2 regions of the Marinobacter shunpengi genome follow, and region 2 is predicted to be linked to the other one. Evidence: predicted binding sites of a transcription regulator. Region 2 holds the regulator's gene; the other holds the start of a gene.

What was found. The regulator FliA, encoded in region 2, starts transcription of late flagellar genes. The targets are predictions, from matches to a motif close to CTAAAGTTTNNNNNNNNNNNGCCGNTAA.
Region 1: a site for FliA is predicted at 768-795, ahead of fliD (flagellar filament capping protein FliD). Genes of this name have one in related genera too.

Annotation. Positions count from the first base shown of each region.
Region 1 covers NZ_JBJJLA010000010.1:85,638-89,442, reverse strand. Annotated here, with positions in the region: gene ACJO3T_RS05015 (flagellin domain-containing protein) at 1-114, shown strand, start outside; gene ACJO3T_RS05010 (flagellar protein FlaG) at 187-624, shown strand; gene fliD (flagellar filament capping protein FliD) at 845-2,254, shown strand; gene fliS (flagellar export chaperone FliS) at 2,311-2,715, shown strand; gene ACJO3T_RS04995 (argininosuccinate synthase) at 2,923-3,805, shown strand, end outside.
Region 2 covers NZ_JBJJLA010000015.1:379,548-383,352, forward strand. Annotated here, with positions in the region: gene ACJO3T_RS09735 (protein phosphatase CheZ) at 1-110, opposite strand, end outside; gene cheY (chemotaxis response regulator CheY) at 160-543, opposite strand; gene ACJO3T_RS09745 (RNA polymerase sigma factor FliA) at 759-1,508, opposite strand; gene ACJO3T_RS09750 (MinD/ParA family protein) at 1,540-2,358, opposite strand; gene flhF (flagellar biosynthesis GTPase FlhF) at 2,450-3,790, opposite strand.

The DNA.
Region 1 (3,805 bases), on a different contig from region 2:
TTTGCGGCCGAAACGGCCAAGATGTCCAAGGCCCAGGTGCTGCAGCAGGCTGGTATCTCGGTACTGTCCCAGGCCAACGCCCGGCCGCAGCAGGTTCTGTCCCTCCTGCAGTAACAGGGGACGAACGGTAACAGTCGGGCTCTTCGGGGCCCGGCTTTACGCCGTTTGAGGATAGCGAGGTAAGCTATGAATGGCGTTAACCTGAATAGCCCGGATCTGAAGCTGGTTCGCTCCAGTGAGCAAGCTCCGGCTCGGGCCATGTCGTCATCTCAGGCCGAAGGCAGGAATGCCTCCGACCTGGCGGCTTCATCTGCGGACAGTGCGGCGAAAGTTGCCACCTCTCCTCAGCCCAGCGAGCCCTCCCGGGCTGAGCGCCTGAAGGAGCGTAACAGGGATCAGCGGGAGGATTTGGATTCCGCTGTTACCCAGTTGAACGATTTTGTTCAGAGCGTTCAGCGGGACCTGCAATTCGAGGTGGATAGCGATGCCGGTCAGACCATTGTGAAGGTGGTTGATCAGGAGACCCGTGAAGTCATTCGCCAGATTCCGGATGAGGTTGCCCTGAGGTTGGCAGAGAACTTGCAGCAGGACGAACCGCTGTCGTTGTTTAATGTGAAAGTGTAGGGCTTTTCTTCCTCACGACATTGGGCAACGGTATACAGCACCGCCGCACCCGAGAGGGGCCGGCGGTGTCTTGCTTTCAGGGAAACATCTATAGTGGGTTTACAGGCCGTTACAAAATAATGCCGGATTTCGACGGATAAAGGGCAAAGTTTTGCCGCTCCCCGCCGATAACAGGTAGTAGCAGCACACACAGGTATACCACCGCAAGGGGGATGACATCATGGCATCCATATCGTCACTCGGGGCTGGCTCGGGATTGTTCAGCTCGGATCTGGTCGATCAGATCCTGAACGCCGAGCGTCAGCCAACGGAAGTCCGGCTGAACCAGAAACAGCAGCGCACGGAGGCAATGATCTCCGCTTTTGGCACATTGAAAAGTGCCGTTGAAGGACTTCGTTCCTCCATGGAGGGGTTGAGTAGCGCCGATGGCTTGATGGCATTTAATACCAGCTCGTCCAACGAGAGTACCGTTGGTGTTTCCATGGACGAGTCCCAGGTCAATGATGGCACCTATGAGATCGACGTGCAGCAGTTGGCCCGTTCCCAGTCTTTGGCCTCCACCACGTTTGCCGACAAGGATTCCACTACCGTCGGTACCGGTACCATGACCATAAATGTCGGCGGCACTGCCACGGATATTACGATTGATGGCAGTAACAACACCCTTGAAGGAATGGCAAGCGCCATTAACGACTCCGGCGCCGGGGTGAATGCCAGTGTGGTAGATACCGGTTCGGGTTTCCGGCTGGTCATGTCTTCGGCGGAGAGCGGCACGGCAAACGAGGTGCAGGTTACTGTCACCGATGATGATGGCAATAACACGGATACTGGTGGTCTATCCCAGTTTGTCTACGACGGGACAACCCAGAACCTTGAGCAGACCGTAGCGGCCCAGGATGCACTCCTGACCGTAAACGGAATCGACGTCACCCGGTCCAGCAATACGGTTTCCGACGCGGTTGAAGGGCTGACGTTTGAACTCAAGGGCGCGGGCACCTCGACCATCAAGGTGGAAGAGGATTCCGACGCGGTCGCTGAGCGAGTCCAGGCGTTTGTAGATAAGTACAACGAGTTCCAGAATGTCGTCCGGTCTATTTCAGGCTTTAATGCCGATACCGGTCAGGGTGGCCTGCTTAACGGCGACTCCACCATCCGCAATCTCCGGAATGACCTTCGTGAAGTGATTTCATCGGTAGTGCCCGGCCTTGAAAACGGCACGGTTCGAACCCTGGCGGATATCGGCATTGCCACTGATCCGGACGACAACGGCAAATTGACGTTTGATCAGTCTGTTTTCAAGGACAAGCTTGATCAGGCGCCAGGTGAAGTCGCCCAACTGTTTGCCGAGGTGGATGGCGCCGAGGGTGTCGCGGCCCGGATAACGGCTATTGCGGACAACATGCTTGCGTCTGATGGCACGCTCTCAAACCGGACTGATGGTCTTAACGAGAGACTGGAAAGCATCCAGGAAGAGCGGGACCAATTGGATATGCGGATGGAGTCAATGCGGGAACGGCTGGTGAAGCAGTTCACCGCAGCCGACCAGTTGATCTCCCAATTGCAGAGTACCCAGGACTTCGTCAGCCAGCAGTTGGCGGCTCTGGCTCCCTCATCGAGTCAGAACGGGTAATGGAAGCCAGGAGTCAGGGCGTCGTTTTCAGGGCATAGTATTTAGGGGAAGTCAGTATGAACGGTTTACAGCAATACCAGCGCATCAACACCCAGACCAGCATCACCGATGCCGATCCTCACAAGCTCATTCAGTTGCTGTACAACGGGGCCCTGGAGCGCATCAATATGGCCAAGGCCAGGATGCAGCAGAAGGACTACGGGGCCAAGGCCCAACTGATCAACAAGGCCATTGAGATCATTGGTGGTCTGCGCAGCTTCCTGGATTTCGAGAAGGGCGGCGACCTGTCCCTCCGCCTGGAAAGCCTCTACGACTACATGGAGCGCACGCTGCTGGAAGCCAGCGCAAAAAACGACGTCGGCAAACTGGAAGAAGTCGCTGACCTGCTACGTTCCATTAAGGAAGGCTGGGACGGCATCCGCGAGGAAGTGCTCAGCCAGCAGGCCCGGGCCACGGGTTAAGTCCAGACGGCCCCCACTACCCCTCTCCTTCCGGGGGAGGGGCGGTGTCCCCGGGTCCGTGAAAGCTCCCTCCCGATAGCCATTCCCCCCGTACTCCCGTACAATAGCGCCCTTATTTTCTGAACCTGACACGGGCCTCTGTGACCGGCTTTGACGCCTGTTTCCGTGGCTTCCGTTGTCCGTTTTTCGAATCGCAGGAGCAAGGGCATGTCTGATATCAAGAAGGTGGTGCTGGCCTATTCCGGTGGTCTGGATACATCCGTGATCGTCCGCTGGTTGCAGGACACCTACGATTGTGAGGTGGTGACTTTCACCGCCGACATCGGCCAGGGTGAAGAGGTGGAGCCGGCCCGTGAGAAGGCCAAGGCCCTGGGTGTGAAGGAAATCTACATTGAGGATCTGCGCGAGGAATACGTGCGGGACTATGTGTTTCCCATGTTCCGCGCCAACACCATCTACGAGGGGGAGTACCTGCTGGGTACCTCCATTGCCCGCCCGCTGATCTCCCGTCGCCTGATCGAGATTGCCAACGAGACTGGTGCGGATGCCATCTCCCACGGTGCCACCGGCAAGGGCAACGACCAGGTGCGTTTCGAGCTGGGCGCCTACGCCCTCAAACCCGGCGTGAAAGTAATCGCCCCCTGGCGGGAATGGGACCTGAACTCCCGCGAAAAACTCATGGCCTACTGCGATGAGCGCAACATCCCGGTGGAGAAGAAAAAGGGCAAGAGCCCGTACTCCATGGATGCCAACCTGCTGCACATCTCCTACGAAGGCATCAACCTGGAAGATCCCTGGGCAGAAGCCGAGGAAGACATGTGGCGCTGGAGCGTTTCACCGGAAGCCGCACCGGACCAGCCTACCTATCTTGAAGTGACCTACGACAAGGGCGATATCGTTGCCATCGACGGTCAGGCCATGAAACCCCACGAAGTGCTGGAGCACCTGAACAAGGTGGGCGGCGCCAATGGCATCGGCCGCATCGACATTGTCGAGAACCGCTACGTGGGCATGAAGTCCCGTGGCTGCTACGAGACCCCGGGTGGCACAATCATGCTGCGTGCCCACCGTGCCATCGAGTCCATTACCC
Region 2 (3,805 bases):
TTGGCGTAGTCACCGGCATTGACCTGTTTCACCAACTCGTTGGCCTGCTCCTTGAGCTGGCTGGTGATCTCCGGGTCAAGGTTGGGGCCACTGTTTTTATCTTCGCTCATGGGAGCACATCCGGACTGTCGGTTCTGGTTTCAAAGCGTACCCGACGCTTTACTCAATACGCTCGAAGATCTTCTCGATCTTCTCCTTGAGTACGGCGGCCGTGAACGGTTTGACGACGTAGCCGTTAACGCCGGCCTGGGCGGCCGCCACGATCTGGTCACGCTTGGCTTCCGCGGTGACCATCAGGACAGGCAGGTCCTTGATCTGCTCATCGGCGCGAACTTCCTTGAGCAGGTCGAAACCGGACATGCCCGGCATGTTCCAGTCGGTGACCAGAAAGTCATACTTGCCGGAACGAAGCATGGGCAGCGCGGTGTTGCCGTCGTCTGCCTCATCGGTATTGGTAAACCCGAGATCACGCAGCAGGTTCTTGATAATCCGTCGCATTGTGGAGAAGTCGTCCACAATGAGAATCTTCATGTTCTTGTCCAATGGGACCTCCAGTTGGTCGTCGCCGGAATAATGACCTGGGCCTGGCAGTTATGGGCCCGGGCAACGTTTGATCAGGCTGTTCCGCTTCCGCCTGTTTCCGGGCGGTTGGCGTTATTCTAGCAGCCCTGGCGTTGCTTACCGTTTCAATGTGTTATCGCCCAGCAGGGCGTGCTGGATTCCTGTCGCCTCGACGCGCTCTGCACCCGCTCCCGGAATCAGGACGTGCCGGCATCAGACGCCTGCCATTCGGACAGTCGCCCCCGCAACCTCAGAGCGGCCTGGCTATGGATCTGGCTGACCCGGCTCTCACTTACCCCGAGCACGGCGCCGATTTCCTTCAGGTTCAGTTCTTCCTGGTAGTAGAGACTGAGTACCAGCTTCTCACGCTCCGGCAGATCCTCAATGGCCGCCGCCAGGTTCTGGCGGAAGGCGGCGCCCGACACATCATCCAGGGGATTGTCCGAAGCCTCCTGTTCCTGTATCGGCAGCTCCCCGGATTCATTGAGTTCATCCAGGGAAAAAAGTCGACCGGAATTAGTGTCACTGAGGCAGGCGTGGTACTCCGGCAGGGTCATGCCGAGTTCTTCCGCCACTTCGTGATCCTGGGCTTCCCGCCCTTCACGATCCTCCACGGCCTTGATGGCGGCGGACACGCGGCGGGCATTGCGGTGAACTGAGCGTGGCACCCAGTCCCCCTTGCGGATCTCGTCAACGATGGCGCCACGGATACGGATGCCGGCGTAGGTTTCAAAGGAAGCACCACGGTCCGACTGGTATTTTGCGGCAGCTTCCAGCAACCCCACCATACCGGCCTGCATCAGGTCCTCGAGTTGCACGGAATCCGGCAGTCGGGCCATGAGATGCAGGGCGATTTTCTTGACCAGCGGCGCATGCTGCTCCACCAGGTGGTGGGCATCACGCCGGCCGGTCTGATGGTAGATTCCGAGACTTCTGGCCAATGTCATGTATCCGGTTAACCCATACATCAGGATTGGATCAGGCGTTGGTGCTTACCAGGCGCTCCACGAAGAATTCCAGATGCCCCCGGGGGGACGATGGTAGCGGCCAGCTGTCCACCTTCTCGGCCAGGGCCTTGATGGCCAGTGAGGCCTTCGCCCTGGGGTAGGCATCGAGCACCGCCCGCTGCCTCTGGACTGCCTTGCGTACCGCCTCATCGTAAGGAACCATGCCTACATATTGTAGTGCAACATCCAGGAAGCGCTCGGTGACCCGGGTCAGTTTGCCGAACAGGTGTTTGCCTTCCTGCTCGTTACGGACCTGGTTGGCCAGGATGCGGAAGCGGTTAACGCCGTAATCCCGGTTCATCAATTTGATCAGGGCATAGGCATCGGTGATCGAGGTGGGTTCGTCGCAGACCACCAGCAGCAGTTCCTGGGACGCACGCAGGAAGCTGACCACGCTCTCGGAGATACCGGCCGCGGTATCGACAATGAGCACGTCCACCTGATCGCCCAGTTCACTGAAGGCGTTAATCAGGCCAGCGTGCTCCATGGGGGAAAGCTGGGTCATGCGCTGGGTGCCGGAGGACGCGGGAACGATCTTGATACCCCCGGGGCCATTAACCAGCACATCCCGGAGATCACACTCGCCGGCCAGTACGTCGGAAAGGTTTCGACTGGCGGTAATCCCCAGCAGGACGTCAATGTTGGCGAGTCCCAGGTCTGCATCCAGCAGGACGACACGCCGGCCCATCTGCGAGAGGGCAATGCCAAGGTTTACGGAGACGTTGCTCTTACCCACGCCACCCTTGCCACCGGTGACTGCAATAACCTGAACCGGATGTGGTCTGCTCATAGAGGTTCTAGTGTCCCGCCAAGGTTCTTGTCGTTCAGTATTCTGTCATGCCGTGCCTGAAACCACACCGGCCAGCGCCGGGTGAAGGCGGTCAGGCACCTGCCGCCATGGTCTGCTGTTTACGGGCATCACGCAAGCGTTCAACACCCAGGCGAACCAGCGATGCGGCGTTGGCCGGGTGCAGGTCCTGGGGTATCTTCTGGCCATCCGTCACCCAGGCCACCGGCAATGCCGTCTCCAGGGCGAACCCAAGCACTTCGCCCAGGGTCAGGGCCTCATCCAGCTTGGTCATGATACAACCTGCAAGATTCGCCATCTTATAGCAATGCCACATGGATTTCATGATCCGGGGCTGGCTGGTGGCGGGAACCACCAGGTGTGAGCGTACCGGGTGGCGGCTTTGCGCCAGTTCCTGCAACTGCTCCTGGCAGCCGGGGTCGGCGCCGGACAGGCCGGCGGTGTCGATCAGCACCAGGTGGCGCCCCTCCAGCTCATCCAGCACCGCGTCCAGGCTGTGGGTGTCGTCGACGACCCGTACCGGCACATTAAGGATGCGGCCGAACACAAACAGTTGCTCGTGGGCGGCTACCCGGTAGCGGTCGGTGGTGACCAGCGCCAGGGAATCGGCACCATGCTCCAGTACGTACTGTGCCGCAATCTTGCCGATGGTGGTGGTCTTGCCGGAGCCGGTGGGACCCACCAGGGCGTAGATACCTCCCCGGGAAGCCCAGTCGCCACCACCGGTTTTCAGGCCTGCGGCCAGGGTTCTCAGGGAGCGCTTCCAGTTGTCTTCAAGCTTGCCGCGACCACTCTGCCGCGCCAGGCTGGTCGCCAGCTGGGCACTGACACCAAACTCTTCCAGGCGTTCGCCCAGACGTCTGCGTACAGCATCCATAACCTCTTCGGCCGGCTTCTCCGGCGCTGGGCCATGCTGACCACCGGCAGGCACTTTGTCACTGATCATTGCCCGCAGGGAATCCAGCTCACGGCGCATGCCGGCAAGCTCATCGGTCGCGTCCGCCGTAACAGCCGCCGCCGGACCGGCGTCGGATTCCTGACGGGTTTCCGGCACCGGCGGCAGATCATCCATATCCAGTCGGGGCTCTTCCCTGTGGAACCGCTGCTGAGGATCATGGCCGCTACGATGATTGCGAAGCTCACGAATACGGCTGCGGGAGCGGTCAAGTTCTTCCTGCAGACGGCGATGCTGTTCCGCCTGCAGCTCCGCCAGCCGGCCACCACTGGTGGCCTCGGCGGCCACCTCACCCAGTTTCTGGCGCGCCATGTTTTCGTCATAGTCCAGGGCGGTGACAATCTCCACGCCGCCATCAATCCGGCGGCTGGACAGGATCACCGCGTCGTCGCCCATGGATTCACGAACCTGTTTCAGGGCCGTGGACATGGTTGCCGCAAAGAACCGTTTGACTTTCATCTGACTCTACCTCCC